Regions from separate parts of the Agrobacterium sp. 22-3639C2 genome, predicted to be linked through region 1. Evidence: riboswitches for the same ligand, from Rfam matches in the RefSeq annotation. Region 1 holds a riboswitch; the other holds the start of a gene.
What was found. Region 1 has a riboswitch for S-adenosylmethionine ahead of metA (homoserine O-acetyltransferase MetA). Riboswitches for the same ligand answer to the same signal wherever they lie in the genome.

Region 1 (16,049 bases):
GAAAAGCCCGCAACGATTTCCTGCAACAGATCGAGCGTTTCGATATCGAGATCGTTGGTCGGCTCGTCAAGGATCAGCAGGTTGGTAGGCCGCGCCAGAATGCGCGCAAGAATAAGACGGGCGCGCTCACCACCGGAGAGGTTGCGGATGGGCGTGCGGGCCTGTTCCGGCTGGAACAGGAAGTCCTTCATGTAACCCGTCACATGTTTCAACTCGCCATTGACCAGCAAATTGTCGCCGCGACCGTCGGTGAGGTAATGAGCGAGCGTATCGTTTGGATTGAGATCCTCGCGCTTCTGGTCAAGCGTCGCGATTTCCAGATTGGTGCCGAGCTTTACCGTGCCGCTATCGGGCTGAAGCTGGCCGGTCAGCATCTTCAAAAGCGTTGTCTTGCCGGCACCGTTCGGCCCGACGAGACCGATGCAATCACCGCGATGCACCCGTAGCGAAAACGGCGCGATGATCACGCGCTCGCCGTAAGACTTGGTGATTGCGTCTGCCTCGATGACCAGTTTGCCGGATTCCCGCACCTCCGCAGCCGTCGCCTGCACGCTGCCCTGCGGTCCCTTGTGGCCGCGATAGTCCGCACGCATTGCCTGAAGCTCGCCCACGCGGCGCATGTTGCGCTTGCGTCTCGCGGTCACGCCGTAACGCATCCAGTGTTCTTCACGCTCGATGGCCTTGCCGAGCTTGTGCTGCTCCAGCTCTTCCTCTTCCAGCACCTTGTCGCGCCATTCCTCGAAATGCGCAAAACCGCGATTGAGACGACGGGACTGGCCGCGATCCAGCCACACGGTCGAGGTCGAAACCTTCTCCAGAAAACGCCTGTCGTGCGAGATCAGCACCAGCGCGCTACGCGTCTGCTGCAACTCGCCTTCAAGCCATTCGATGGTGGGCAGGTCCAGATGGTTGGTCGGCTCGTCCAGCATCAGAATATCGGGTTCAGGCGCCATGACGCGGGCAAGGGCCGCGCGCCGCGCTTCGCCGCCGGACAGGCTATCCGGATGTTCCTGTCCCGTCAGGCCCAGATGCTCGAGAATATAGGTAACGCGATAGGGATCGTCGCCAGGTCCCAGCCCCGCCTCGGCATAGGCCTGCACGGTGTCGTAACCGGCAAAATCCGGCGCCTGTTCCAGATAACGGATGGTGGCGGAGGGGTGACGGAAAACCTCGCCAGACTGCGCCTCGACCAGACCAGCGGCGATCTTCATCAGGGTCGACTTGCCCGAACCGTTGCGTCCGACAAGGCAGATGCGGTCGCCCGGCTCCACCTGAAGATTGGCGCCGTCGAGCAGCGGGGTCACGCCGAAGGTCAGCTTGATGTCATCGAGTTTCAAAATTGGGGGTGCCAAGGCGTCAGGCTCCGGTCAGATCATAAGGGCGGGCGAGCACGATGGCTTTTCCGCTTTTCAGCGAGAAATGCACAGGGCCGCCATTCGCGACATTGGAAATAGTGCGGGAAGAGCCGAAAGCAAGCGGGAAATCCTTGAGAGGATAACGCACATTGCCGATATCGAGCCCCACAAGGTCGGTAAACCCGGCAACGGAAAACAGCGCACCGGGTGGCAGATCAAGGTCGAACGACCCTGCCAGCAGCGGGCGGGCCTCCTCTTCGCCGGAGGTCAGCGTAACGTTGAGACCACGCTCAGTAAGCGCCACCGCGTAAAGAAGGTGCTGAAGTGCGTGGTCGCTTCTCGCTCCACCAAGCGCACCGGCAAGCACCAGAGAACGCGCGCCGCGGGCAAGTGCCTCCGACACCGCAATTTCGCCATCGGTCACAGCCTTTGCAGCGGGATAGGGCTGTCGCACCACATCGGGCCAGGCGTCCAGCAGGTCCTTGTCGGTGGAATCGAAATCCCCCACCCAGAGCTCGGGTGTGAGCCCGAGCGGTGCGGCATGGCGCATGCCGCCATCGGCCGCAATCACACGGCTACCCTCAACCGCCGCTTTGAGGCGGTCGGTAACGGTGACATCGCCGCCAAGCAGAATGGTGAAGCGTTCTCTATCCATGCCCTGCCTTATCGCACCTCAGGCAAAAATGGAAAGGCAGAAACCCGATGAAATAAGCCGATATTGATTTTCGTCGGCTTCGGGATTATGAAACGCCTCAGTGGTGATTTGCCGACCGGCTTGCAGCCACTTTAAAGAAGTCGCTAAAGGGTCGAGGAAAAGGGTAATTTCCTGGGACCGGCTGCGATTTCGCTGCCGGTTTTTTTGTTTTCGCAACGTTCTTTACGTCATCCGAAAAGAGAGTTCGACATGCCGATCAAGATTCCCGATACGCTTCCCGCCTTCGACACCCTCGTTCATGAGGGCGTGCGGGTCATGACAGAAACGGCGGCCATCCGGCAGGATATCCGCCCGCTCCAGATCGGGCTTCTCAATCTCATGCCGAACAAGATCAAGACGGAAGTGCAGATGGCGCGCCTCGTCGGCGCATCGCCGCTGCAGGTGGAGTTTTCGCTGATCCGCATTGGCGGCCATCGTGCCAAGAATACGCCGGAAGAGCACCTTCTGTCCTTCTATGAGACATGGGAGGAAGTGCGCCACCGCAAGTTCGACGGTTTCATCATCACAGGCGCGCCCATCGAGATGCTTGATTATGAAGACGTGACCTACTGGAACGAGATGCAAAAGATTTTCGACTGGACGCAAACCAACGTCCATTCGACGCTGAACGTCTGCTGGGGCGCGATGGCCGCCATCTATCATTTCCATGGTGTGCCGAAATACGAACTGAAGGAAAAGGCTTTCGGTGTCTATCGTCACCGCAATCTCTGCCCCTCGTCGATATATCTCAACGGTTTTTCCGACGACTTTCAGGTTCCGGTCTCACGCTGGACGGAAGTGCGCCGCGCCGACATCGAAAAACACCCGGAACTCGAAATCCTGATGGAGTCAGAGGAAATGGGCGTATGTCTGGTGCATGAAAAAGAGGGCAACCGCCTCTATATGTTCAACCACGTCGAATATGATTCAACCTCGCTTTCGGATGAATATTTCCGCGATGTGAACTCGGGCGTCCCAATCAAGCTGCCGCATGATTATTTTCCGCACAATGATCCGGAGCTTGCCCCGCTCAACCGCTGGCGCAGCCATGCCCATCTGTTTTTCGGCAACTGGATCAACGAGATATATCAGACGACGCCTTATGACCTCGAAGCAATCGGCAAACTAGCGGCGTAAATTGCGGGATTGCGAATTGCCGGAAAATGACGCAACGTCCGCCGGCAATTCAAAGATATCGGGAGAATGACGCAATGAGCGACGCGGCGGCACGGGAGAATTTTGGTTTCACGGCAACCGGCGAAAAGGTTGAGCGCGTCACCATCTCGAAGGGCGGGCTGACGGCCAAGGTTATCACCTGGGGCGCCGTCATTCAGGACCTGCGCCTCGATGGGCACCAGCCGCCGCTCGTTCTCGGCTTCGATACATTCGAGGACTACAAATATTCATCCTATTTCGGCGCCACACCCGGTCGCAATGCCAACCGTATCGGTGACGGAAAATTCTCGATCGACGGGCACGAATACCAGCTGGAACTGAACGAAAAAGGCGTCAGCCACCTGCATGGCGGCAGCGACGGGATGGGCAAACGTAACTGGATGCTGATGGAACACGGCGAAAGCCATGCGGTTCTGCAGATCATCGATCCCGACGGCCGCGCCGGTTATCCCGGCAATTGCACGGTGACCGCGACCTATACGATCCGCGACGGCGGCGTGCTTTCGGTGGTCTATGAAACGGTGACCGACCAACCGACCATCGCCAATATCTGCCAGCATTCCTATTTCAACCTCGACGGTGCTGATACCGCACTTGGACATGAGATCAGCATCGCCGCTGACTTTTATCTGCCAACCAACGACAAACAGATCCCGACAGGCGAAATCCGCTCCGTCGAAGGCACCGTCTTCGACCTGCGCCACCCGACGCCGATGCGGCGAACGGAGGATGGCGAGCAGGTGCTCTACGACCATAATTTCTGCCTTTCGCCCGAGCGTCGCGCCAAGCGCAAGGTTGCCCGCGCCTATTCGCCCGCCTCCGACATTACCCTTGAGGTTCACACCACCGAACCCGGCGTGCAATTTTATTCAGCCTTCAAGCTGAATGTTCCCGTTCCAGGCCTCGATGGCCGCCATTATGGCCCCTTTGCCGGTTTCTGTCTGGAAACGCAGATATGGCCGGATGCCGTCAATCATCCCGATTTCCCCTACGCGATCCTGCGTCCCGGCGAGACCCTGCGTCAGGAAACCGACTATATTTTCAAGAAGGGTTGAGACGGCGGGCTGGGCTCAGTCCAGCACGCATCCCACATAACCGCCCGATGCTCGGGCACGCCGTTCGATAAGGCCGGCAAGCCGTTGCAAACCACGCCCCGGCTTGCTGGCAACGCGATCGATGGGATTGGGTAGGGAAACGGCAAGCAGTGCCGCTTGGCGGGAGCTTAGCTTTGCCGCCGGTACCTTGAAATGGTGCTGTGCTGCGGCCTCGATGCCGTAAATGCCGGGTCCCCATTCCGCAACGTTGAGATAAATCTCCATCATCCGTTTTTTGGACCAGACGAAATCGGCAGCAATCGCCAGCGGCAACTCCAGCCCCTTGCGCAAGAACGAGCGACCGTTCCAGAGGAACAGGTTCTTGGCCGTCTGCATGGGAATGGTGCTGGCGCCACGGGTGGACGCGCCTTCGAGCGCGTTGTTGACCACGGACTGCATCTGGTTCCAGTCAACGCCGCCGTGGAAACAGAATTGTCCGTCCTCGGACATCATCACGGATTGCACAAGGCGCGGCGAAATATCCTCGAGCGGCACCCAGCGCCGGTCATAACCCTGAAGTGTCACCAGATCGGCAAGCATCAGCGTCGAGACCGGCCGCATGAAAGGCAGGGCATAAACCGGGATCAGCAGATAGGGCAGGATCAGCAAAGCCAGCAAGGTCATGATGATACGCTTTGCCAACGTGCGAAAATCCACCTTCGGACTGCTCCGGTCTTCCGCCAGCACGGCGTAATCTGCGTCGCTTTCAGGCGTACTGCTCAATATTCGTCAAAGCCCCGCACCAATCGAAGCCTTTCATATTCCATTGCCGCCTTCAAGGCGAGTCCGGTCAAACAGTTGACCTCAGGAATCACGAAAAGGTTGCCTGACCCCGCGCGCCATGCCAAAGAGCGCGGCATGGACGCTCAGATGACGAATTTCGAAACGAAGCTGCGCGATAACGCGGCACAGACCGAATCCCTGCTTGGTCGCCTGCTTTCCGCAGAGGCGCGTGCGGATGAGATTACGCGCCCGCAAAACCTGCTCGACGCCATGCGTCATGGTGTACTGAACGGCGGCAAACGCCTGCGGCCCTTCCTGGTCATAGAAAGCACGGCCTTGCTCGGCGGAAATGCCGAAGCAGCCCATCATGTCGGTGCCGCGCTGGAATGCCTGCATTGTTACTCGCTGGTGCACGACGATCTGCCAGCGATGGATGACGACGACCTGCGCCGCGGCCAGCCGACAGTGCACCGCAAATTCGACGAGGCGACCGCCATTCTCGCAGGCGACAGCCTGCTGACACTCGCTTTCGACATTATCGCATCGGACGAAAATCCTCTCCAGGCAGACCGCAAGGCGGCTCTCGTGCTCTCGCTCGCCCGCGCCGCAGGCATCGGCGGCATGGCGGGCGGTCAGGCGCTCGATCTGGCTGCGGAAAAGAACGCACCTGATGAGACCGGCATTATTACATTGCAGGCTATGAAAACCGGTGCGCTGCTGCGCTTCGCCTGCGAGGCAGGCGCGATCATCGCCGGCAGCGATGTTTCCGAAAGGCAAAGACTGCGCCTCTTCGGTGAAAAGATCGGCCTTGCCTTCCAGCTTGCCGACGATCTCCTGGATCTGACCGCCGATGCCGCCACCATGGGCAAGGCAACCGGCAAGGACGCCGCACGCGGCAAGGGAACGCTGGTGGCACTACGCGGTGAAGACTGGGCGCGCCTCAAGCTTCAGGAACAGGTGGCAGAAGCCTCCGAACTTCTGGCCCCCTACGGCGAAAAGGCCGCGATACTCATCGCGGCCGCCAGATTCATCGCCGAACGGAAAAGCTGAGCCGGTTTCCCGGCTCACCGTTTTTCAGCCAATCAGCCCTTGAGCGGCGAAATCAGCACTTCGACGCGACGGTTCTGGGCGCGGCCATCCGGCGTTGCGTTCGAAGCGATCGGCTGCGAGGGGCCGAAGCCGAGAGTCGAAATACGGCGCTGGTCGACGCCGCGTGCGCCGAGATAGTTTGCAACAGACGCCGCACGACGCTCGGAAAGCGCCTGGTTGTGCTGCTGGCTGCCGGTGGAGTCGGTATGGCCGTTGATGTCGATGAGCGTGCGGTTGAACTTGTTCAGCACGATAGCGACGGAATCGAGTGTCTGATAGAAGGGCGGGATGACCTGATCCTGATCCGTCGCGAAGGTGATGTTCGACGGCATGTTGAGAACGATGCTGTCGCCACGGCGGCTAACGGAAACGCCAGTGCCCTGAAGCTGGGCGCGAAGCTCGGATTCCTGACCATCCATGTAATTGCCGATTGCGCCACCGGCGAGTGCACCGATGCCGGCGCCGATGAGGGCTGCGTTGCGGCGACCGACCGGCGAACCGCCGACAGCCAGACCACCGAGAGCACCGACGACAGCGCCGATACCAGCGCCGCCCGCCGTGTTCGACATCTTCTGCTCACCCGTATAGGGATCGGTGGTGGTGCACGCGGAAAGATAGGTCCCGCAAAGGGCAACGATCGCGATTTTTTTGATCATGTGTTTTGATGCTCCGAAGGGTTCAGGCGGTATGACAGTGGAATTTCGGCATTTTCACGGTAGTTTTTACTCCGCCGCATCTTTCCGGCCAAAACGCTTTTCGATGTAATCGATCACAAGCGCTTCAAAATCCGCGGCGATGTTGGGACCGCGCAGGGTGAGCGCCTTCTCGCCATCGATGAAGATCGGTGCAGCGGGGCTTTCGCCGGTTCCGGGCAGTGAAATGCCGATATCGGCATGTTTGCTTTCTCCGGGGCCATTAACGATGCAGCCCATGACAGCAACATTGAGCGCTTCCACACCGGGATATTTTTCACGCCAGATCGGCATGTTCTTGCGAATGTCATTCTGGATATTCTGGGCAAGTTCCTGAAAGACGGTAGAGGTGGTGCGCCCGCAGCCGGGACATGCCGCAACCACCGGAATGAACTGGCGGAAACCCATGACCTGCAGCAATTCCTGCGCCACCTGCACCTCGCGGGTGCGGTCGCCGTTCGGCTCCGGCGTCAGCGAGACGCGAATCGTGTCGCCAATACCGTGCTGCAGCACATAACCCATGGCAGCAGACGAGGCGACGATGCCCTTGGAACCCATGCCGGCTTCGGTAAGACCGAGATGCAGTGCATGGTTGGAGCGTTCCGACAGCATCGAATAAACGGCAATCAGGTCCTGTACCTGGCTGACCTTGGCAGACAGTATGATGCGGTTGCGCGGCAGGCCGATTTCTTCGGCAAGCTCTGCGGAAATCAGTGCCGACTGGACGATGGCTTCGCGGGTGACCTGACGGGCAGAGAGCGGAAAACCCTGCTCCTTGTTCTTGTCCATCAGCGTCGTCAGCAATTCCTGATCGAGCGACCCCCAGTTCACGCCGATGCGAACCGGCTTGTCATAACGGATCGCCATTTCGACGATTTCGCCGAACTGCTTGTCCTTCTTGTCCTTGAAGCCGACATTGCCGGGATTGATGCGGTATTTCGCCAGTGCTTCGGCACAGGCCGGATGATCGGCCAGAAGCTTGTGGCCGATATAGTGGAAATCGCCAATCAGCGGCACGTCCATGCCAAGGCGCAGCAGCCGCTCGCGGATTTTCGGCACAGCGGCAGCGCTCTCATCGCGATCGACGGTGATGCGCACCATTTCAGAACCGGCCTGGAAGAGTGCCGCCACCTGCTGCACGGTGGCGTCGATATCCGCCGTGTCGGTATTGGTCATGGATTGTACGACGACAGGCGCACCGCCACCCACGATGACGCCCCCTACGTCGACGGCAACGGATGCACGGCGGGGCTTTGGATCGTAATCGGCGTGTGACGTCATGGCGGTCTCTGGAGCTTGCGGCAAGGTCTGGCAATTGAGGTGAAACAAGGGGGCCTGCTTGTCAACACCCAACGCATAAGAGCTTCTACTTTACCGCAATCATGGCAAAATTCGAGACGCCTATTCCTTGCCCGCACCATCCGCATGCCGGGCGAGCCGCGAAAGCAGCAAAACCACCACATGCAACAACGGCAGAGCGAGAAATACGCTGGCCAGGCCGGTATGTTCGGCAATGAAGCCGATGGCCGAGGGTGCTACCAGAATCCCGGAATAACCCATGGTGGTGACGACCGACAGGCCGATGCCGGGTGCCAATCCCGGCATGTTCCCCGCCGCCGAAAAGGCGATCGGCACCATGTTGGAAATACCGATGCCGGCAATAGCGAAGCCGATGATCACAAACGTGGAATTTCCCGCAAGACCCGCAATCAGAAGGCCCGCAATCGACATGACCGAGCAGAACCGCAGGGTATTGACCGCGCCGAACCGGTCGCGCACCAGATCGCCGGCAAAACGCATGGCCGCCATGGTCATGGAAAAGGCCGCGAATGCGAAACCGGACTGGGACACGGAAGCGCCGAGTTCATTGCGCAGATAAAGGGCACCCCAATCGAGGATCGCGCCTTCCGGAATCATCGAAAACAGCGCCATCAGACCGATAATCCACGGCAAGGGCGTCAGCGGCAAGCCACCTTTCGGACGCTCCTCCTCGGCATGCGGGCGATCCGCAAGAACGCGCGGCCACGCGACGACGAGCAAAACAAGGGCGATGACCGTCAACGCGATCGCATGCCCCTGCACGCCAATGGTCGTGATGAGATAACCGCCAAGACCGGCACCGATCAGGCCGCCCAGGCTCCAGAAAGCATGGCACGACGACATGATGGCGCGGCGCATGTCACGCTCGACCGCCACCGCATTGGCGTTCATGGCGACATCCATCGCCCCTGTCAGCCCGCCGAACAGGAAAACCGCAATCACACCTGCCCAGATCGTGTCTGCCCAGGAGATGAAAAGCAGTGTCGGCAAGAAAATAGCCGCACTCGCAAGGCTGACCGTTCGCGATCCGAAACGGGCGATCTGGGAACCGGCGATCGGCATGAAAACCAGCGAGCCGACGCCGAAAACCAGAATGATCAGGCCAAGCGCACTTTCACTGAGGGATAAGCGCGCCGCAAATTCCGGTATTTTGGGCGCCCACGATCCCATCATGAAACCGTTCATCAAAAACAGCAGGGATACACCGAGCCTGTGCCGCGTCAGATAGGACGAGCGCTTGACCGTCGGCGAAAATGTCGTGGGGCCGTTCATCGGTAATATCCTTCAGACTTGACCGTGAGAGAGTTGGACGGCGTCATCGTCGCCGAAATGAACTTGTACGCCTTTTGCCGACAGCGCCTCGACCAATGTGCGGTCGGCGTCATGTTCGAGCACCAGGGAAAGAGGCGGAGAAAAGTCGTGCACGTGAAACGCCGCCTTGAGGCCCAGCTTTTCCGTGGTGATGGCGGCAACAATCCGCTGGCTGGCGCTGCAGGCAAGCCGCTTGAACACGGCATCCTCGAAAATATCCGCCGACAGGCCGGTCTCAGCCGCAACACCGCAAACGCCAAGAATACACAGTTCGGGCCGCATCAGCTCGAGTTGCCGCAACGCCAAGGCGTCGATGGCCGCACCGACGGCCGGATCGACCTTGCCGCCGATCATGATCAAATCGATATCGGCCCGCCCCGTGAGTTCAGCGGCAATAGCAGGCGTATTCGTTACCACCGTCAATTTGAGACCGGCGGGGATAGCTCTTGCAATGGCCAGATTGGTGGAGCCGGCATCGATAAAGACGACCATGCCCGGCTCAAAAAGCGGAATTGCTGCCCGCGCCAACGAAGCCTTGCGATCGGCATCCTCGGCGATCCGTGTCTTCAGCGGCACCGTCTTGCTATCGGAAAGCAACGCCCCGCCATAGACGCGCAGACACTCCCCGCGCGCCGCCATATCCCGCAGATCCCGGCGGACCGTGTCTTCCGAAACGCCGAAATTCTGGGCCAGATCCTGTGCAAGCACGCGGCCGCTTTGCCGCAACTGTGCAAGGATGAGCGCCTGCCGCTCGCTGACAAAATGATCGCTCATCGGGACTCATGCATAAACAGGAACAAACGTGCACGAACATGCATATTTGAGTTTTAGTGAAGGTGCAACAGCAAAACGCCCGCCGGGAGGGCGGGCGTTTATAACGAAAGACAAAATATCGCGGCTAGCGATGCCGTGTGGGCATCATTCCGCGTAGGCGATCAGCAGATCCTTTGCGTCGATCTGGTCACCCGGGCGCACGAGAACCTCGGCGACCTTGCCATCGCGTTCGGCGTGAAGCGCGGTTTCCATCTTCATGGCCTCGATGGAGAGCAGCACGTCGCCGGCCTTGACCTCCTGACCCTGATTGATGAAGACGCGGCTGATGACACCCGGCATCGGCGCACCAATATGTGTGCCATTGCCGAGTTCCGCTTTGCGGCGCACCGCAGAGCCGGATGCGCCATGAGCGCGATCCGGCACCTTGATGCGGCGCGGCTGGCCGTTGATCTCGAAGAACACCGTCACCATGCCCTTATCGTCAGTGCCGGAAGAGGCTTGATTGACGATGACCAGCGTTTTGCCGCGCTCGATATCGGCAAACAGCTCTTCACCGTCCTCCATGCCATAGAAATACGCATGGGTGGGAAGCACGGATACCGGACCGTAGGTCTCGGATGTCAGCGCGAAATCGGTAAACACCTTCGGATACATCAGATAGGATGCGAATTCGAAGTCGTTCACGGAACGCTCGAGTTTGGTCTCGATCGCCTTTCTCTCCGCATCGAGATCGGCATCCGGCAGCAAAGAGCCTGGACGAACCGTATAGGGCGCGTCACCCTTCAGCGCCTTTTTCTGCAGGGCTTCCGGCCAGCCGCCTGGCGACTGTCCAAGATCGCCCTTCAGCATCGAAACCACCGAGTCCGGGAAGGACACTTCGCGATCAGGATTTTCCACGTCGGCGACCGTCAGATCCTGGCTCACCATCATCAGCGCCATATCGCCGACAACCTTGGAGGACGGCGTGACCTTGACGATATCGCCGAACATCCGGTTGGCGTCGGCATAGGCCTGCGCGACCTCGTGCCAGCGGCTCTCAAGACCGAGCGAGCGCGCCTGCTCCTTGAGATTGGTGAATTGCCCACCGGGCATTTCATGCAGATAGACTTCCGAGGCAGGGCCCTTCAGATCGCTTTCGAAAGCCGCATACTGGTTGCGCGCCGACTCCCAGTAGAACGAGATGCGGCGGATCCATTCGGTATCGAGACCCGTATCGCGTTCCGATCCGGCCAGCGCTTCCACGATGGAACCGAGGCAGGGCTGGGACGTGTTGCCCGAAAGCGCATCCATGGCGGCATCCACCGCATCCACGCCCGCATCGACGGCGGCAAGGACGGTCGCAGCCGCAATGCCGGATGTGTCATGCGTGTGGAAATGGATAGGCAGGCTGGTCGCCTCCCTCAGCGCCTTGAACAGCACCTTGGCAGCGGCAGGCTTCAGAAGTCCCGCCATATCCTTGACGGCGATGATGTGCGCGCCTGCACGCTCCAGCTCGGCGGCGAGGTTGGTATAATATTTCAGGTCGTATTTTGGACGCGCGGAATTGAGGATATCGCCCGTGTAGCAGATGGCCGCTTCGCAGAGCTTGTTCTCCTCGGCGATCGCATCCATCGATACGCGCATATTCTCCACCCAGTTCAGGCAGTCGAACACGCGGAACAGGTCGATACCGCCCTTCGCAGCCTGACGGACGAAATATTTCACGACATTGTCTGGATAGTTCTTGTACCCGACGCCGTTCGCACCGCGCAGCAGCATTTGCAGCAGCAGGTTCGGCGCACCCTCGCGGATCAGCGCCAGGCGCTCCCACGGGTCTTCCGTCAGGAAGCGCATGGAAACGTCGAAAGTGGCGCCGCCCCAGCACTCCAGAGACAGAAGCTGCGGCAAGGCCTTGGCATAGACGCTTGCGACGCCGGCAATGTCATGGGTACGCATGCGCGTGGCCAGCAGCGACTGATGGCCGTCGCGCATCGTCGTGTCCGTTACCAGCACCCGCTTTTCGTTGCGCATCCAGTCGGCAAAGCCCTTCGGCCCCAGCCGGTCGAGCAATTGCTTGGTGCCATCAGGCGTCGGCGCATCGATGTAGGGAACCACCGGCTGTGCCGCATTTGCCGGTGGCTTAACGCGGCCCTTGGTTTCCGGATGCCCGTTCACCGTCACATCGGCAAGATAGGTGAGCAGTTTCGTAGCGCGGTCCTGACGCTTGACCTGTGCAAACAGCTCCGGCGTCGAATCGATGAAGCGGGTCGTATAGGTGTTGTTGCGGAAACTCGCATGGCCAATGATGGCCTCGAGGAAGGTCAGGTTGGTCGCAACACCGCGAATTCGGAATTCGCGCAGCGCGCGGTCCATGCGGCTGATCGCTTCATCCGGCTGCGGCGCCCAGGCCGTTACCTTCACCAAAAGCGGATCGTAATAACGGGTAATGATCGCCCCCGAATAGGACGTCCCGCCATCCAGACGAATGCCGAAGCCGGACGCCGAGCGGTACGCCGTTATACGGCCGTAGTCGGGAATGAAATTGTGCTCCGGGTCTTCCGTGGTGATACGGCACTGCAGCGCATGGCCGTTGAGGCGGATATCCTCCTGTTTCGGCACACCCGATTCCGGCGTGCCGATGGCGGCCCCTTCCAGAATATGGATTTGCGCCTTGACGATATCGATGCCGGTCACGACTTCGGTGACGGTATGCTCCACCTGAATGCGCGGATTGACCTCGATGAAGTAGAATTTGCCGGTATCGACATCCATCAGATATTCGACCGTGCCGGCGCCGATATAATTGGTCGCAGCCGCGATCTTCAAGGAATAGGCGGCCAGTTCCTGACGCTGCGCTTCGCTGAGATAGGGTGCCGGCGCGCGCTCAACCACTTTTTGATTGCGGCGCTGGATCGAACAATCGCGCTCGAACAGATGCACGACATTGCCATGGGTATCACCGAGAACCTGGCTCTCGACGTGGCGGGCGCGCTCGAGCAGCTTTTCGAGATAGACCTCGTCCTTGCCGAAAGCGGCCTTCGCCTCGCGCTTGGCCTCGGTGACCTCGCGTGCCAGATCCTCCTTTTTGCGGATGGCGCGCATGCCGCGACCGCCGCCGCCCCAGGAGGCCTTCAACATCACGGGATAACCGATCTCTTCGGCCAGCCGCTCCACCTCGGCCATGTCATCCGGCAGCGGCTTGGTTGCAGGAACAACGGGAACATTGACCGAGATCGCCAGATTGCGGGCGGCAACCTTGTTGCCGAGCTGGCGCATCGTATCTGCCGTGGGTCCGATGAAGGTGATGCCAGCCTTGTTACAGGCCTCAACGAATTCGGGGCTTTCGGACAAAAGGCCGTAACCGGGATGGATCGCGTCCGCGCCGGAAAGTCTGGCCACGCGGATGACCTCCTCAATCGAGAGGTAGCTCTCGATTGGTCCCATATCCTTGGCGAGATGCGGCCCCCTGCCGACCTGATAACTTTCATCCGCCTTGAAGCGGTGCAAAGACAGCTTGTCCTCTTCCGCCCAAATGGCGACGGTTTTTATCCCCAGCTCGTTCGCTGCCCGGAAAACTCGGATCGCAATTTCGGATCGGTTGGCAACAAGTATTTTCGATATTTTCAAGACGGTCTCCCCACACGCCAAAACAGAATTTCTGCTGCACTGCGGAATTAAGCAGCAAAACCCGGTCTTGAAAAGGGCAATTCGGGAGAGAAGCGTACTGTCGTAACTAGCTCAGCAGGCCGTTGCGAAAGGCGAGTGCTACAGTATGCTGCCTGTTCTTGGCGCTGAACCGACGCTGGATTCCATTGATATACCAGTCGACCGTGTGATTGGAGATCGATAGCTGGCGTCCAATTTCGGTTGAGGTCATGCCATCAGCCATCAGCGTCAGAACTTCCATTTCCCGCCTTGTAAGTTCAAGAGCGGAAACATTCGGCGCGTTGTTGAGGTTATGGACCTGGCCTGAAAGATCGAGCAGACGCCAGAACACCGCGCGCGTGGCCGCATCCAGCAGCTCAACGTGCAACGAAGGCAATTGCCGGTCCTCGCCGCCAAGGAACACCGCGCCGATGAATCCCGCGCGCCCGTGCACCGGAAAGGCATACCCACCCTGCAGACCGTAACGGCCGGCATCGTGAAAAAACACATTCGCCCTTTTTCGATGCATCGCGCGGGGCAGGCCCTCAAGCGCCTCTTTCCACTGAAACGGCTTGTGCACCATGCCGATCACCTTACGGACGGGATCGACGAGATTATATTTCTTGGCGCGGTAGACCTCGATCCACCCTTCCGGGAGATGTTGTGCGAGAATCTGGCCGGTGGAAGCAAGCTCCCCGGTCATCCGCCGGCTGACGAGGAAATATTCGAAACCATATTCGCGAATAAGTGTTACAAATTCGGAGCGAACACGATCAGCGTTTCCCGCCTGGTAGCACGCAGAGATGAAGTGAAGAATATCATGCATAAAGACACATGCCCGGAGCTTGGCTGGAAGGGATGACATGAAGGACATGGTCCCGCGAGGACGTCATGTTACTCGGGCGCCGGTCGGTTCAGACTGAACATATCGTCGTTAGCAATCCCTGAAACGAACATGCAAAATCTTGTGACGGCGTCCCCTAGAAACATCGGGTTCAGTTTTTTTTCGGTTCGCACGCGTGCTCGGTTTGTTAAGCCGCCATTCAGACTGAAAGAGCGATAATTACACAAATTTCGCCGTCTCATGCAACCTTGCTAAAACAGCATTGTATTGAGACCGAACAATCAACCGCTCGAAACCGACGCTGGACTGGATTGAAAATTTGACTTTGTTTCAGGTTTACACACGCGCCCTGCGCTATCTGACCGTACATAAATGGCGGGTGTTGATCGTTGTCATCGCCAACATCATTCTTGCAGCGATCACCATTGCCGAACCCGTGCTGTTTGGACGGATCATCGACGCCATCTCCTCCGGCTCCGATGTCACGTCCATCCTCATCCTGTGGGCGGGTTTCGGCGTCTTCAACACCGTGGCTTATGTCGCTGTCGCCCGCGAGGCCGACCGGCTGGCCCATGGTCGCCGCGCGACCCTGCTGACGGAAGCCTTCGGCCGGATCATCTCCATGCCGCTCTCCTGGCACCATCTGCGAGGCACCTCGAACGCGCTGCATACGCTTCTGCGCGCCAGCGAGACGCTGTTCGGCCTTTGGCTCGAATTCATGCGCACGCATCTGGCGACTTTCGTCGCGCTCGTACTGCTTATTCCGACAGCCATTGCCATGGACCTGCGCCTCAGCTTCGTCCTGATCGGTCTTGGCATCGTCTACTGGTTCATTGGCAAGTGGGTGATGGGCCGCACCAAGGATGGCCAGGCTTCGGTCGAGGAGCATTATCACAGCGTTTTTGCCCATGTCAGCGATTCCATCAGCAACGTGTCCGTCCTGCACAGCTACAACCGCATCGAGGCTGAAACGAAGGCGCTGAAATCCTTCACCGAAAAACTGCTGAGCGCCCAATATCCGGTGCTCGACTGGTGGGCCTTCGCAAGTGCCTTGAACCGCACTGCCTCCACCGTTTCGATGATGATCATCCTCGTCATCGGCACCGTGCTGGTGAAGAACGGCGAATTGCGCGTCGGTGACGTGATTGCCTTCATCGGTTTCGCCAATCTTCTCATCGGCCGTCTCGATCAGATGCGTCAGTTCGTGACCCAGATTTTCGAGGCGCGCGCAAAGCTCGAGGATTTCTTCGTGCTGGAGGATTCCGTCAAGGAACGGGAAGAACCGGGCGACGCCCGCGAATTGTCCAATGTCTCCGGCACCGTGGAGTTCCGCAACGTCAATTTCGGTTTCGC
Region 2 (16,049 bases), on a different contig from region 1:
AAACCGGCTCCATGCTCAGAAGTCCATTATTGCATGGTGCATGGGCGTCATCTGACCGCTATCGGCCGGGTGCTTGAACTCGGCGATGCACATTCCCATCTGTGGGGCTTCGAAGACGCTCGTCGGCTTTTCGCTGGCGGGCCACCTCACGATTTGCACGATTTTCCCCGGAGGCGGTTTCGCTTCCCGGATCTCTGTGCGACAAGCTGAAAAAGTACATTTTAAAAGCCGGACTTTTGGACGGTAGCGGCGCAACGGCTGCGCCAAGGAGTTATGACATGGCAGATGTAACGGTTGAACTGGACAATCTCGATTTAGCTGGCGACGACAAGGTTGTGCCCTTTCAGGTCGAAGGTCTGGACGTGCGCGGTCGCGCCGTACAGGTCGGGCCGCTGTTGAATGCCATCCTCGAACGTCACGAATATCCCGAGATTGTCGCCCGCCTGCTCGCGGAAGCAACGGTTCTGACGGCGCTGATCGGCACATCCCTGAAATTTTCCGGCAAGCTGACTGTGCAGACCAAGGGCGACGGCCCGGTTGACCTTCTGGTGGCGGATTTCACCGCGCCCGAGAGCATGCGCGCTTATGCCCGTTTCGATGAGGAGCGGCTGGCGGAAGCTGTTGCTGCGGGGCAAACCTCGCCCGAACAACTGCTCGGAACCGGCATTCTGGCCTTCACCATCGATCAGGGCGTCGGCATGCAGCCTTATCAGGGCATCGTGCCGCTGGACGGTTCTTCGCTGGAAGAAATCGCCGGGGTTTATTTCCGTCAGTCGGAACAGCTTCCCACCCGCGTGCGCCTCGGCGTTGCCCAGTTCTTCGACCGTGACGGCGAAGGCAAGCCGCGCCATAGCTGGCGTGCAGGCGGCGTGATTGCCCAGTTCCTGCCGCAGGCGCCCGAGCGTTTGCGCATGCGCGATCTCCATGGCGGTGACGGCGACGAGGGCGATTATGAAGTGGCGGAGGACGATGCCTGGACAGAGGCAGTGTCGCTGCTGAATACGGTGGATACCGACGAGCTGACCGATCCGCAGGTGCCAGTGGAGCGTCTGCTTTACAGGCTTTTCCACGAGAGCGGCGTGCGCATCTACGATCCGCAGGTCATTTTCGACCGTTGCAGCTGTTCACGGGACAAGATCAAGGGTGTGCTGTCCGGTTTCACCGCTGAAGAGATCAAGGCGAGTGAGGAAGACGGTGCGATTGCCGTGACGTGCGAGTTCTGCTCCACGACCTATCGCTACGATGTCAGCGAGTTTGAAAACGTCTGACGAGGAGAGCCGCGCTTGTGAATGGCGCGGCTTTTTTGTCAGTTCAGCACCCGCAACAGGCCGGGTGAATCCAGTGAAAAGGCGGGGATGGTGACGTTGAACACCTCGCCTTTGTCCGTTTCCATTTCATAGTGGCCAAACATAAGGCCTGACGGCGTATCCAGCGGGCAGCCGGATGAATATTCGTAACTGTCGCCGGGGTTCAGATGCGGTTTTTCGCCGACGACACCCGGCCCGTAGACCTCATCCACCTGTCCGTTCTGGTCGGTGATGTGCCAATAGCGGTTGACGAGTGTTATCGGAACATCGGAATTGTTCGAGATCACGACTTTATAGCCCCAGACATAACGATCGTCATCCGGGTCGGACTGCTCCTCGAGATAATACGGATCGACCGTTACCTCGATATCCCTTGTCAGAGCACGATACATACGCGCCACACCTCGATATTTTCCCTGCTGCCATCATCCTACACTACAGGTTCTGGCTATCGTCAAGAAAATGAATGACTTGACGACCACGTGCATCTTCTGTTGCGCCGTTTTTTCACCGTTAGGGATAACGGTAAAGGTAAATATTGGTTGCCCGACGCGGGCTCTCACCCAGGCGGGATGCGTGCCATGGCCCGACGGCGAAGTCGGGCCATGGCGGTATGTCGATTGAATCCTTAAACTGAAACGGCCGCAAGACCCTTCGCCAGATCTTCCAGCAGATCGTCCGTATCTTCGATACCGCAGGAAAGACGCAAGGTCCCGCCGGAAATACCCAGTTCGGCACGCGCCTCGTCGGTCAGGTTCTTGTGCGTCGTGGTGCCAGGGTGGGTAATGAGGCTCTTGGCATCGCCGAGATTGTTGGAAATCTTCACGATATCAAGCGCGTTCTGCAGTGCGAATGCCGCTTCCTTGCCGCCCTTCAGTTCGAAAGCCACGAGCGTCGAGCCGCCCGACATCTGCCGCGCGATGATGTCTGCCTGCGGATGGTCGGCGCGACCAGGATAGATCACTTTGGCAACCTTGCCGCTGTCGGCGAGGAAATCGGCGATCTTCGAGGCATTGGCCGTCTGTTGCTTGACACGCAGCGGCAGGGTTTCGATGCCCTTCAGCAGCGTCCAGGCATTGAACGGCGACATGGCTGGGCCGGTGTGGCGGAAATAGTCCTGCAGCTCTTCCTCAATCCACTTCTTGTCGGAAAGGATCACGCCGCCAAGGCAACGGCCCTGACCGTCAATATGCTTCGTCGCCGAATAAACGACGATATGGGCGCCGAGTTCGAGTGGCTTCTGGAAAAGCGGTGTGGCGAAAACATTGTCGACAACCACTTTCGCGCCGATCTGGTTGGCGAGCTTCGCCACGCCGGCAATATCCACCACTTCGAGCGTTGGGTTGGTCGGGCTTTCGAGGAAAAACAGCTTGGTGTTCGGCTGGATCGCCTTTTCCCAATTGTTGAGATCGCGTCCGTCGATCAGCGTGCACTCGATGCCGTATTTGGGTGCAAGCGTTTCTACCACCCAACGGCAGGAGCCAAAAAGCGCGCGGGCAGCAACGATGTGATCGCCGGCACGCAGCTGGCACATGATGGCGGCTGTCACGGCGGCCATGCCGGAGGCAAGCGCACGGGCGTCTTCCGCACCTTCCAGCAGGCACATGCGCTTTTCGAACATGTCATTGGTCGGGCTTGCATAGCGGGCATAGATGAAGCCATCCGTTTCGCCCTTGAAGCGCGCTTCGGCGGCTTCGGAGTTTTCGTAAACGAAACCCTGGGTCAGATAGATCGCTTCCGACGTTTCACCATAGGGTGAGCGTAGCGTACCACCGTGAACGAGCTGGGTTGCCGGGCGCCATTTATTGCTCATGTGATCACCTCAAAACAAAAAAACCGGTCGCAAAAGCAGACCGGTTCCTAGCACCCGGTCTTTTTAGCCACTTGTTTAACGTGGCTGCAAGCCGACCGGCCAAATCACCACGGGATAAGCTTGCCATACTGCCGTTACCGGCTTGCGTCAATGCTTTCCTTTTGGTTTTGTCGCCGTAAAAAGGAATGATGATCATGACCAGAACCACGGGCATTTTGGCGGATGGCGCGATCAGGGCGCTGTTTGCGGGCGGCAAGCTGAAAAGCGAGGCTGATCTCGATGTCGATCAGGTGCAACCCGCGAGCCTCGATCTGAGACTGGGCTCCAAAGCCTATCGCGTGCGCGCCAGTTTCATGCCCGGCCCCGGAACCCGAGTCATCGACAAGCTCAACCGCTTCAGCCTGCACGAGGTCGATCTGAGCGAGGGGGCGGTGCTGGAAACCGGTTGCGTCTACATCGTGCCCTTGATGGAGAGCCTCGAGCTGCCGGCGGATATGTCGGCTTCGGCCAATCCGAAAAGCTCGACGGGGCGTCTTGATATCTTCACCCGTGTCATGACCGACAATGCGCAGGAATTCGACAAGATACCTGCGGGCTATGCCGGCCCGCTCTATCTGGAAATCAGCCCGCGCACCTTCCCGGTCGTCGTGCGCCGTGGCTCGCGCCTCTCGCAAATCCGTTTCCGCATCGGCCACTCGTTGCTCAACGAAGCCGAGCTTCTGAAATTGCACGAGACGGAGATGCTGGTCGCCAGCGAAACCCCTAATGTGACCGGCGGCGGCATCGCGCTTTCCATCGACCTAAAGGGGTTTGGCGAAAAAGGGCTGATCGGCTATCGCGGCAAGCATCACACAGCGGTGGTAGATGTCGACAAGAAGGCTCAGCACGATGTTCTCGATTTCTGGGAACCTCTATACGCCCGCGGCCGTGCCGAACTGATCCTCGATCCGGATGAGTTCTATATTCTCGTTTCGCGTGAAGCCGTGCATGTACCGCCACTTTATGCGGCCGAAATGACGCCCTTTGATCCCTTGGTGGGCGAGTTCCGCGTGCATTATGCGGGCTTCTTCGATCCAGGCTTCGGCCATGCGCAGGCGGGCGGCACGGGCAGCCGCGCCGTTCTCGAGGTGCGCAGCCACGAGGTGCCCTTCATCCTCGAACACGGCCAGATCGTCGGCCGGCTTGTTTACGAGCACATGTTGCAAAAACCTGATGGCCTCTACGGCAGCGGCCTTGGCTCCAACTATCAGGCACAGGGCCTGAAGCTCTCCAAGCATTTCCGCACCGAGTAATGATCCTGTCGGGTGCTTGACACCCGATAAGAACTGTCCGATGTCTTGTGCGCGGCGCGGGTGTAGCTCAATGGTAGAGCAGCAGCTTCCCAAGCTGAATACGAGGGTTCGATTCCCTTCACCCGCTCCATATTTTCAAGGCAATCCAAACAACTTCCTGGCCGGTCAAAAGCGCGCATGTCACCGCCATCGCTGCGGCAAACGTGCGACTATGCGATTTAGCTTGACTACAATTAAATTGCACGTAATAGTTGATGCGGTCGTAACATTATTGGGGGAGTGTTATGAGTCGCAAGCTTCTTTCGGAATTTCTTGGCACTTTCTGGCTCGTGTTCGGAGGTTGCGGCAGTGCTGTTTTTGCCGCTGCTTTTCCTGAACTCGGCATTGGCTTTCTCGGTGTCGCTTTCGCTTTCGGTCTCACGGTTTTGACCATGGCCTATGCGGTCGGCGGCATTTCGGGCGGTCATTTTAATCCGGCCGTTTCCGTCGGTCTGTCCGTTGCTGGCAAATTTCCGGCATCGAACCTCGTTCCTTACATAGTGGCGCAGGTTTTAGGGGCGATTGTCGCGGCGGGGGCGCTTTATGTCATCCTTACCGGCAAAGCCGGTGCCGATATTGGCGGTTTTGCCGCAAATGGTTACGGGGAACATTCACCGGGTGGATATTCGCTCGTGTCGGCGCTGCTGATCGAAGTCATTTTGACGGCATTTTTCCTGATCGTCATTCTGGGATCGACGCATGGCAGGGTTCCCATTGGTTTTGCGCCGATCGCAATCGGCCTTGCTCTCACACTTATTCATCTGATCTCCATTCCGGTCACCAATACATCCGTCAATCCGGCCCGCTCGACGGGACAGGCATTGTTTGTTGGTGGATGGGCGCTGCAACAGCTCTGGCTGTTCTGGCTCGCTCCGATCCTCGGCGGCGCAATCGGCGCCGTGGTCTGGAAACTTTTCGGCGAGAAAGACTAAGGCTCAAGGCCCGCTTTCTCCGGCCCGCACAGACATGAATGGGAAGCATTGTTTCTCCGAATGGTCGGGGAAACCTGTGAGGAGGATGACATGGATCTTACTTCGATATTGGCCCAAATTGTCGGCGGTGCGGTTGGTGGTTCGGCCGGCGGAAAAATACTCAAGGATTCTGATCTCGGTGCGCTCGGCAACCTGATTGCCGGCGCTATTGGCGGCATCGGCGGAGGAACCGTGCTCGGATCGCTGCTCGGGACGGCGGGAACTGCTGCCGCCGGCGGCATGGATATAGGTGCTCTTGCCGGCCAGCTTGTTGGCGGCGGCGTCGGCGGCCTGATTGTCCAGATCATTGTAGGCCTCATCAAGAACAAGCTTGTTGCCAAATAGAGCTGCTCGGCCGATCTTTTGCGAAGCGATAAAGCTTGCCGATGGAGAAGCCTCGATCGGCAAGGCGTTTTGGTTTGTGCAATATCCGCAGTGGCGGCGCTGACGGAACCGGAATTCGTTTATAAAATCCGGTCGTCAGGCCTTGTTCCTGATGAACGGCATATGCGGCGTCTTGTTCCAGACGAACGGCTTGGTTTTCAATTCCACCACGGCGCGCCATGCGGCGAATGACAGCATCAGCCAATAAAGCGGGATCGCCAACCAGCGCCGTCCGACCTGTTGTTTCTCATGAGCTATCATCCTGTTTCTGCCCATCAGTACGAATATGGCGTAGCTTCCGAAAATATTCAGCGTATCGATAAAAAACAGAATGCCCTGCCAGGAAAGCAGCATATCCGCGCCGTTTTCCCGGATTGCCATGGCCATGAAGGCGAAGGAAACAAACAGCAAGGGATGGGCCAGCGACGACAGAAGCATGCCGCCAATCAGCAGCTGAAAGACGATATAGGCGATCCATCCCATGCGGTGCGCGGTCGTGAAGGGCGAGCGGGTCATGACCAGCCAGCTTTGCAGCCAGCCCTTGTACCAACGCGCGCGCTGGTTCAGCCAGACGGAAAGGGAGGTCGGAGCATCCTCCAGTGTCTGTCGCCGGATGACACCACAGCGATAACCCAGCCTGTGCAGCCGGAGGCCCATATCGGCATCTTCCGTCACATTATACGGGTCCCATCCTCCCACCCGGCGTAACACGGCGGTGCGAAAATGGTTGGAGGTGCCGCCAAGCGGCAGCGGCAGCTTGCACGCTGCAAGAACGGGCAACAGGCAGCGGAAAAGGCCGGAATATTCCAGTGCGAAACAGGCGCTGAGCCAGGAGGAGCTGGCATTGCTGATAATAAGCGGCGCCTGCACACAGGCCACCTCGTCCGGCTGGCCGCGGAAGGCGGCGTAGGCTTCGCGCAATTGCAGCGGATGCGGCCGGTCCTCGGCGTCGTAAACGGCAACGAAAGTGCCACGCGCGCCGGAAAGCGCATAGGTCAGGGCCTTGGGCTTCGTGCGTGGCATGGATGGCGGCACGCTGACGATCTCGATATGCGGACCGGGATTTATCCGCTGGATGGCCTCGATCGTCGCTACGTCGTCTGCCTCGCAGACGAGCTTGATATCGAGCCGGGATTTGGGCCAGTCCAGCCGCTCCAGCGCATGAATGAGCTGCTCAACGACCGCCTCTTCGCGATAAAGCGCCACAAGAATAGTGTAGACCGGCAGCTCCCCGTCCTGCTGGAGTGGTATGACGGTTTTCGCATCGTTTCCTTTTGGCGTATGGACGAGTGCAAACAACCTGAAAAGCAAGGTGGAGAGATAAAGCATCGTGAGGGTGACGTGAATATAGGCCAGGGCCGCCTGCGTATAAAACAGTAGCGACAGAACGAGCAGGGTAACGAAAATGCCGCTGACAAAACCCTGCTCGCCATGCAGCGTGATCCTTGCGGAATGCTGCGGCGCGGCGTTGAAAAGCTGATGTCGCGTGTCTCGGCAGCGGCGTGCTTCGCCCGCCTTCCAGATTGCGCTGCGCATGGCTTGTGGCGTGGTCACGGCAAGTTCTTCGAGAAGATACGGGCGCTGATCGAGGATGCCTTTCAGCAATTCCATCCTTGCCAGTTCCGGCACGATCAGCAACACTGGCTTACCATTCAGCGGTGTCAACCGCAGGAGCCGTGGTTCGGCTAGTTGCGCGTCCAGGTGATTGAGGTCTGCCACACGACCCGGATCGATTTCCGGTCGAAACGGCAATCGCAACAATCTGGCAAAAGCACCGTAATACGCATCCGCATCGACCAGGCCGCTCGCCAGCAATTCGTCTTCCACGGTTGAGCCGTTTTTGAGGGCCTGCTCTTCGAATGCAGCGATGTAAGGCTTGCCGAACCCCAGCGAAGAGAGAAAGCGTGTTGGCCCATGCTCGTCCGGTTCGGGCGCTGTCCAAAGCGGATTGTCGCCGATGAGCGAAAACGCAATTTTTCGCCCCGCTGACGTCGTGCGGAACGATTCTCGTGTATAGTGCCTAAAATAATCCATGCATCGCCGCCGCCGCCATGGTAACGCCCTGCTTCTTGCTACGGACAGTATAGATGAGAATGATGAATGTAACGCGAAATATAGTTATTGGTTTTACTTTAGCTGTCGCTTTACAATTCGGTGGTAATTTGGGAGAACTTCACGCGGAAGGTCTCTCGGACAGAAACCGCATGCCGGTGCTGTTTGATGCGCAGGAGCGGTTTCCGGGTGGCGATCTCTCCTCCGTGCCCCGGATCAGGTTTTTGATGTCGGTCGATTTTCCACCCTTTAATTTTACCGATCAGGAAGGCCGGCTTGCCGGTTTTCATGTCGATCTGGTGCGCGAAATCTGTGCCCAGCTGAAGGTTGAGAGCAAATGCCAGGTGCAGGCACTGCCGTTTGACGAGCTGGAGGCAGCGCTGGAAATGGGAGAGGGCGAAGCGGTGATTTCCGGCATTGCCACTACCGCCGATCTGCGAAAGAGTTTCACCTTCTCGCGACCCTATCTGCTGTTGCCTGCGCGTCTTGCCGTCAACAAGGCGGCGAAATTCACTGGCTCCGGCGCTGATGCCCTGTCGGGAAAGAAGGTGGGTGTGGTCACGGGCTCGCGGCACGAACAGATGCTCAAGGCATTTTTTCCCAAAGCCTCGGCTGAAGGCTTTAATGGTTACGAACCCATGTATGAGGCGTTGAAGACGGGCAAGGTGGACGCCGTTTTTGCGGATGGGCTGCGCCTGCCTTTCTGGGTTTCGGGAAGCGCGTCCGGTGCTTGCTGTGCGCTTTTCGGCGGACCTTATTTATCCGACAGATTTCTTGGTGAAGGCCTTTCCATCATGGCAGTTGATCCGGACGATGTGCTTGTACCGGCCTTTGATCAGGCGCTTGCCGCACTTTCGCGCAATGGCCGGCTGGAAGAAATCTACCGGCGTTATTTCCCCTACGGGCTTTATTAGAGAAATCCGGTTTCACTCGGATCGGGGCCCGGATGACGTTCTATTTGGCGGGCGCAAAGGCTTCTTCGTTGCGCCGCAATCGCAAAAGCGCGATCCAAACGGCGGCGGCGATGGCGGCTTCCACGAAGAAATAGCTGCCGATCGTTCCCGAAATGCTGAAGGACCAGGTGAGGAAGGCGACGATAACGGAGCCGATGAGATTGCCGCTGTTCCATATCTTGGCGCGGATATCCTGCCGTCCGGAAGCGCCAAGCGCCTCAAGCGCGGTTGCCGCAACGGCCATCGGCAGCACGACCCAGCAAAGGATACGGGTGATGATCGGCAGCGAGACGTATTCGTCGCCGAACAGTAGCGGCAGGAAGGGTGCTATGATGAAGATGACAAGTGCGCTGCCGACTGCGATGACAAGCGCTGCCTTCAGCACATTATAAGCGCGCTCTATGGTCTTTCCGATACCCTGCAGGGCGGCTGAGGCCGACCCCGGATAGATCAGCCGGTTGAGAGCCTCGACGGAGAGGTAGGAGCTGTCGAGAATTCGCCGGGCAATGGAGTAGCTGCCCAGAACCTCGGCGCTCGCAACGGCACCGAGAACGAGAATATCGGCATTGCCACGCACGGCCTTGAACAGGAACTGGGTGGAAAACAGGATGCCGATGCGGATTTCATCGCGAACGATCCGGAAAACCGGCCGACCGAGCCTGCCGATCGCCTTCAGCGAAATCACTGCCGCAATCGTATGGGCAGCCAGGTTCCACAGGGCCCAGGCCTCCACCGTCTCCACCTTGAAGATGAGACAGGCGACCACGGCGGCAATTGTGCGGGCAACGGCGAACATCACTTCCAGCTTGTTGGCGGAGGCGAAGTCGGAATGGGCGATGAAGCTTTGGGTCGAAAGCGAAATGACTTTCAGAAGGATGAGGTTCGTCACCAGGATCACGAAAGTGGTGATGAGGGTATGCAGCAATGTTTCCGACGTCGGGAAAAACACCGGGATCGTGACCATGCCGATGATGGTCAGCACAATGCCGGTAGCGGCGCTCAAGAGATAGCTGTGGCCGAGCATCACGGGAAACATGCTGCGATCCTGCGCCACGCGGCGGATCAGCGATTCCTGCGAACCGAAACCACAAATCTGTACGCCGAGATTGGTCACGGCCGTGATCGAGGCATAGAGCGCGAATTGTTCCACGCCGAGATGGCGGGCAAGCAGGGCGAAGGTCAAAAGCTGGGCGGCGCTGGACATCAAAAGCGCCCCGCCGGATGCCATATAGGTCAATCCCAGTCTGACTAGATGGCTGAACCGCGGCGTATTCAACGACACCTTATTCTCCGTGCTTTCCGGCGTCGCCGGGCGAATTCAAGATAACTGCCGTGTTCTTAAAATTGATGAACTGAAAAACCCGGCAAGGGGGCAATAATTCGAAGGCCGTTGACCTCTATGAATGGCAGTTGCCCAGTCTTAGCCTTCTTGAGGTAAGAGAGGGTTAAAGCAATTGTATAATAATGATGATAATGACTGTTATGGTTATTTGGACATGGCCCGGTTTAAAAAAGGGTTTCGTTGTTCGTCACAAGGCAGGCCAATGATCCGATTATCCTTTTTCGATGTGGCCGACGATGCCGCCTTTTACTGATACGCAGTCCATTCCTGTACAGAGCAACAGCATGTCGCTTACGGGCGGCCGTCGCGACGCGATTTTTTTCGTCGTCACGATGCTTTATATCTGGATTTCCGTTGCGCCTTTCGAAAATCTTGCTGCCGCGCCCGTGCCGCACGCCGCCGCAAACCAGCTGACCGGGCTGGTGATTGCGCTGATGCTGGGTGTTTTTGCCCTGCGTCATCGGCTGACGGGGCTTTTGTTGCGGCCGCGTCTGCCCATTATGCTGTTGTTTTCCTGGCTGGTGATTTGTTCGGTGCTTGGCTCCCAGCCCGGCACCTCGCTGCAACGTTTGCTCTTTACGGGCCTTCTGTGCTTCATCACCAGCGTCCTCGTCGTCATGCCGCGCGACAGGCGGCAGTTCGACCGGATGATGGCCATCTTCGCCGTCATCCTGCTGGCGCTCTGCTACTTCGGGGTGATCTTCCTGCGCTCGCGCTCGATCCACCAGCCCTACGATCTCGATGAAACGGCGCTCGCCGGCGATTGGCGCGGTATCTTCAATCACAAGAATGCCGCCGCTCCGGCCATGATCATTCTCGTCATGATCGGGCTTTACCTGCGCAATAGCTGGTCGACGGTTGGCGGCATTGTCATCACGCTTCTGGCAGGGTTCTTCCTCTGGAAAACCAACGGGAAAACCGCAGCGATGCTGTTGCCCGTCACTGTTGCGCTGGTCTGGGTCATGGAAAGACATGCCGGTCGGACATTGCTGATGATCGGAGGTCTTCTGGCTTTCCTCAACATCCTCGCGGTCGGCTCCACCTATTTTCCGAGCATACGGCATGTGGTCGATAGTCTGGGGATCGATTCCACCTTTACCGGCCGAACGGATATATGGCGCCTGTCCTTCGACACGTTTGCGCAATCGCCGATCTTCGGGCAGGGTTTTCAGGCATTCTGGACGAGTGACCGGCTTCTGGCGCAGGCCGATACTGCCGGCACCTGGGCGGTCACCGCCTTCCATGCCCATAACGGCTTTGTCGAAAGCCTGCTGAATGGTGGCCTGCCGGCCTTTGTTCTCATCGTCATATGGCTCGTCATCATACCCGCAAACGATTTTCGTATAGCTGTGAACAAGGGTACCGATCCGGCATTAACGCGGCTTTTTGCACGAATTTGGGTGTATGCACTGCTTTCTTCGTGTCTTGAGAGTAATTTCTTTACCGGAACCGGGCCTATCTGGTCTTCTCTACTGATTGCAATCTATTGTTTGAGGCATCAGGCGTACGACATACTTGAGCAGGGGCAGTAATTTGCAGACAGGCCGGGGGGCTTATGCATGACACAAAAAATCGGGACATTTGCAGACAGGATCAATAACCGGCTGGTGCAGTACTTTCCAGGACCGGCGTCGCTGATCAAAACGTCCGAACCAATCGTCTCCTTCACATTCGATGATGTGCCGGCGACCGCCTGGACAAAGGGCGCGCGCATTCTGGAAAGCGAGGGTGTTCGCGGGACATTTTATCTCGCAGGTACTTTTATCGACCAGCACTATGAACAGCAGGACATGATTTCAACCGAAGGCTGTTCGGAACTTGCAGCGGCCGGCCACGAGCTTGCCTGCCATACTTTTTCCCATCGCAAACTCTCGAGCTTTTCACGGCGCGGGCTTGAAGAGGATCTTGATCACAACGAAACCGTGCTGGCATCGTTCGCCGAAAACCGAGGCAGGCGGAATTTCTCCGTTCCTTTCGGCATGGCCTCGCCCGTCATGCAGCCCCTGTTACGACGAAGGTTCAAGACCGCTCGCGGCATCATGCCTGGCATCAACCGGGGCAGCATCGATCCGTACAATCTTGCCGGGGTGGAGTTGCGCGCGGACCAAAACTATCTCGATGCCGCCGATCGTTGGCTCGAGGATGTTTTGCAAAATGGCGGCTGGCTCATCATTTTCACCCATGATGTTTCGCAGACGCCGAGCTTTTACGGTTGCCCGGAAGACAAACTTCAGAGCCTTGTCCGCAGGGCAGCCTCCGGCGGTGCGAAGATCATGACGGTTGATGCCGCGGCAACGTCACTCGGTCTGTAAAGGGATAGTATCGACGCCTGCTCTCTGAGTTGGGCCCGGGCAAGTAGGACGCCTGTCTTCGCAATGGCGGGTGTCTATTGGCTGGCCCAGATGATGCGGGCGATCCATTCCACATCGGCCATGTCGAAACTGCGGTTCGGATGTTCGGGATTGAGCGAAAGAAGCTCGATATTCTTGGGGCTTTGCCGCGCCAGCACCTTGGCCATCACTTCGCCGTCACGGCTTTTCAGCACAACGCGGTCGCCGCGCCGAACCTGCGCGCCCGGCTCCACGATCAGGATATCGCCGTCGCGGTAAAGCGGCATCATGCTTTCGCCCTGTACTTCCAGCGCGTAGACGCCCTGCTTGCGTTCGGGAGAAGAGGGGAACTCCACCACATCCCAGCCTTGACCGGCCGGAAAACCGCCATCGTCGAAAAAGCCGCCGGAGCCCGCCTGCGCAAAACCGAGCAGGGGGATGGCATTGTCCGCACCGGAAGGCTGCATTGTCTGCGTCCTGCCGAAAGCATAACCAAAAAACTGGTCGACGCTTGCCCCCGTCGCCTCCAGCACCTTGGATACCGATTCCGTCGAAGGCCAGCGTTTGCGGCCATCCGGGCCGAAACGTTTCGATTTGTTGAACGAGGTGGGATCGAGACCGGCACGCTTCGCCAAGGCCGAAGGCGTCAGCTGGTGACGTTTGGCAAGCGTATCGATGGCGCTCCAGATCGTCTCGTGTGAAAGCATGATGAAAGCCCGCAGGTGGAGCCCGTGGCGGAAAAGCTCCTGTCGTTTACTCCGCGGAATCTAGACCATATCCCGTCAGGAGTAAAGAAAAGAAAGGAATAAAATCCTCGATTATGCCACCATGGCCGATGTGTTTATCTTGCTGAGCTGTATCACCGCCTGTGTACGGCTATCGACCTTAAGCTTCAACAGAATAGCGGAGACATGCGCCTTGATGGTGGCTTCCGAAACATTCAGCGCATAGGCGATCTGCTTGTTCAGCAGGCCTTCGGCCAGCATGCCCAGAACCCGGCTCTGTTGCGGCGTCAGCGTTCTGAGCCGGCCGATGAGATCAGCCACGTCAGGATCATGCTCCTTTTCGCCCTGACAGCTTGCCGGTATCCACACATCGCCTTCAAGAACCGCGCGAATGCCATCCCTGATATCGTCGATGCCCGAGGATTTGGAAATAAAACCGGAAGCGCCGAGTTCGATGGACCGGCGAACAGTGGTCGCGTCGTCCGTTGCCGAAACGATGACGATGGGCAGGCTGGAAAATTCCGCCCGCAGCGCCATCAGGCCCGAAAATCCGCTGACACCCGGCATGGCGAGGTCCAGAAGCATCAGATCGGCGTCGTTGCATGCCGTCGCGGCACTTCTGGCAGCCTCGAAATCCCCGGCTTCCATGATTGTCTGCTGCCCGTCGAGACCGGATACGGCCTGTTTGAGGGCACCGCGAAAAAGCGGGTGGTCGTCTGCGATGATAATGACAAGTTCCGACATTCTGGCCCCCTCCCAAGGGCGTTATGCGGTTCTTTGAAAGGTATGGCGCACTCCCGTTTGCCGGCAGTCTAGACTGCTTCCGGCTCCTCTGCTGAAAGGTTGCTCTAATCGGTTGCGTATTACAAGAAAAAGCTTGGGAACAGCCGTCGCGCCAATAAAAATGCCGTGGAAACTGTGGACAATCGACCCGCTTTGCGGCAAACCGCCCAGACTGAAAAGCCTTGGAAAGCCTTCGGAGAGCCCCATGCACGAAACGCCCGCGATCATTTATAAAATCGTGCCGGAGACGTTGTGGAATGCAGCCAGGGCACAAGGCGTCTTCGAAGGCGCCGCCATCGATCTGACGGATGGGTTCATTCATTTTTCAACGGCAAAGCAGGCGGCCGAGACTGCCGCCCGGCATTTTTCCGGCCAGACCGACCTGCTTCTGATCGCTGTTGATGGTGCAGCACTTGGCGACAAGCTGGTTTATGAACCCTCGAGAGGCGGCGATCTTTTCCCCCATCTCTATGCGTCTCTTCCCTTGACCGCCGTGCTTTGGGAAACGCCGCTTTCACTTGGCCACGATGGCCAGCACCAGTTTCCGGAGATTTTGTGATGAGCGGATTATTTTCCTCAATCGGCCGCAAGGGCCTGTTTCTTGTCGATCCGGAAAAGGCACATGGTCTGTCCGTGGCGGCGCTGAAAAGTGGCTTTCTGCCCACCTGCATGGTGCCGCACGATCCGCGGCTGCAGCAGACCGTTGCAGGCCTCGTTTTCCCCAATCCGCTCGGCATGGCGGCGGGTTACGACAAGAATGCGGAAGTCCCGGGACCACTTCTGAGGCTCGGTTTCGGCTTTACTGAAATCGGCACCGTCACGCCGCGTGGGCAATCCGGCAATCCCAAACCGCGCATCTTCCGTCTGGTTGAGGATGAAGGCGTCATCAACCGCCTCGGTTTCAACAATGAAGGCCATGCCGCAGCGCTGGAGCGCCTAAAGCAGGCGCAGCTACGTGGCATCGTCGGCGTCAATATCGGTGCCAACAAGGACAGCGAAGACCGCATCGCCGATTATGTGCAGGGCATAGAGGCCTTTTATTCGGTCGCATCCTATTTCACCGTCAACATCTCTTCGCCCAATACGCCGGGTCTGCGTGACTTGCAGGCGCGCGAAAGCCTCGCGGCACTTCTTGGCGCCGTGCTGGAGCGCCGCAGGGCAGAAGCCGAACGCTTTGGCAAACGCATTCCGATCTTCCTGAAGATCGCGCCCGATCTGACCGAGGAAGGGCTGGATGACGTGGCGGAAGAGGCGCTGGCCCATGATCTCGATGGCCTGATCGTCTCCAACACCACGCTCTCGCGTGAAGGCCTGCGGCCCGGTCCGCATAAGGGTGAGGCGGGTGGACTGTCCGGCAAGCCGCTGTTCGAGCTTTCGACCACTGTTCTCGCCAAGATGCGCCGGCGCGTCGGCAGCAATCTACCCATCATCGGCGTGGGTGGCGTTTCTTCGCCGGAAACGGCATTGGAAAAGGTAAGGGCAGGGGCCGATCTGGTTCAGCTCTATTCCTGCATGGTCTATGAAGGCCCCGGCCTGCCGTCGTCCATCGTCAAAGGCCTGTCGAAGCTGGTCTATCGCGAAGGTGTGCAGTCCATTCGTGACCTACGCGACAGCACGGTCGACCGCTGGGCCGACCGCAAGCTTGGATGACGATGACCTGAACGGTCGAGACGCTGCGTCGGTTAAGATAAGTGCTTATCGTGGTGGTGTGCTCTCCTGCCTCATCCCTGTGACAGGGACAGGAATGAGGGTGGAGGGGGCGCCCCCCGTTATCTCACGCGCAGAGCACCATCGCCCAATAGGGACGGTTGCGGCTTGCGGCATCATAGGCAACCGCGACGCCAAGGCCATTATATGGTCCGAGCATGTTTTCGAGATGATGTTTCGAGCCGATCCAGGCCTTGACGACACGCTCCACGCTGTCCTGCCCGGCCGCCACGTTTTCCGCTGCCGGTAGCGGCACATTGCCGTCCTTCATGCGGATGAGGAAACTGTCGGTCATGCCGATCAGATGCGCCATCTTCTGCGCCTTGACCATGCGTCCGGCCTGATAAGCGG

Region 2: it holds a riboswitch for S-adenosylmethionine, as region 1 does, so the genes downstream of both, ACQZ6D_RS15570 (O-succinylhomoserine sulfhydrylase) here and metA (homoserine O-acetyltransferase MetA) in region 1, are expected to answer to the same signal.

The regions. Positions count from the first base shown of each region.
Region 1 covers NZ_JBNWDB010000006.1:180,729-196,777, reverse strand. The annotation lists gene ACQZ6D_RS24195 (ABC-F family ATP-binding cassette domain-containing protein) at 1-1,352, opposite strand, end outside; gene ACQZ6D_RS24190 (thiamine diphosphokinase) at 1,357-2,010, opposite strand; SAM riboswitch at 2,101-2,177, shown strand; gene metA (homoserine O-acetyltransferase MetA) at 2,260-3,186, shown strand; gene ACQZ6D_RS24180 (aldose epimerase family protein) at 3,261-4,280, shown strand; gene mtgA (monofunctional biosynthetic peptidoglycan transglycosylase) at 4,296-5,042, opposite strand; gene ACQZ6D_RS24170 (polyprenyl synthetase family protein) at 5,178-6,092, shown strand; gene ACQZ6D_RS24165 (OmpA family protein) at 6,125-6,787, opposite strand; gene ispG (flavodoxin-dependent (E)-4-hydroxy-3-methylbut-2-enyl-diphosphate synthase) at 6,854-8,104, opposite strand; gene ACQZ6D_RS24155 (MFS transporter) at 8,225-9,415, opposite strand; gene ACQZ6D_RS24150 (DeoR/GlpR family DNA-binding transcription regulator) at 9,428-10,228, opposite strand; gene pyc (pyruvate carboxylase) at 10,373-13,834, opposite strand; gene ACQZ6D_RS24140 (LuxR family transcriptional regulator) at 13,941-14,678, opposite strand; gene ACQZ6D_RS24135 (glucan ABC transporter ATP-binding protein/ permease) at 15,016-16,049, shown strand, end outside.
Region 2 covers NZ_JBNWDB010000003.1:514,552-530,600, reverse strand. The annotation lists gene argF (ornithine carbamoyltransferase) at 1-55, shown strand, start outside; gene ACQZ6D_RS15580 (Hsp33 family molecular chaperone) at 279-1,268, shown strand; gene apaG (Co2+/Mg2+ efflux protein ApaG) at 1,307-1,699, opposite strand; gene ACQZ6D_RS15570 (O-succinylhomoserine sulfhydrylase) at 1,936-3,120, opposite strand; SAM riboswitch at 3,163-3,241, opposite strand; gene ACQZ6D_RS15565 (2'-deoxycytidine 5'-triphosphate deaminase) at 3,315-4,412, shown strand; tRNA gene ACQZ6D_RS15560 (tRNA-Gly) at 4,469-4,542, shown strand; gene aqpZ (aquaporin Z) at 4,697-5,383, shown strand; gene ACQZ6D_RS15550 (hypothetical protein) at 5,474-5,767, shown strand; gene ACQZ6D_RS15545 (glycosyltransferase family 2 protein) at 5,903-7,840, opposite strand; gene ACQZ6D_RS15540 (transporter substrate-binding domain-containing protein) at 8,011-8,772, shown strand; gene uppX (Wzx-type polysaccharide biosynthesis protein UppX) at 8,813-10,039, opposite strand; gene uppY (Wzy-type polysaccharide biosynthesis protein UppY) at 10,390-11,685, shown strand; gene ACQZ6D_RS15525 (polysaccharide deacetylase family protein) at 11,713-12,465, shown strand; gene ACQZ6D_RS15520 (S24 family peptidase) at 12,540-13,190, opposite strand; gene ACQZ6D_RS15515 (response regulator) at 13,302-13,952, opposite strand; gene ACQZ6D_RS15510 (DUF952 domain-containing protein) at 14,197-14,550, shown strand; gene ACQZ6D_RS15505 (quinone-dependent dihydroorotate dehydrogenase) at 14,550-15,641, shown strand; gene ACQZ6D_RS15500 (CAP domain-containing protein) at 15,766-16,049, opposite strand, start outside.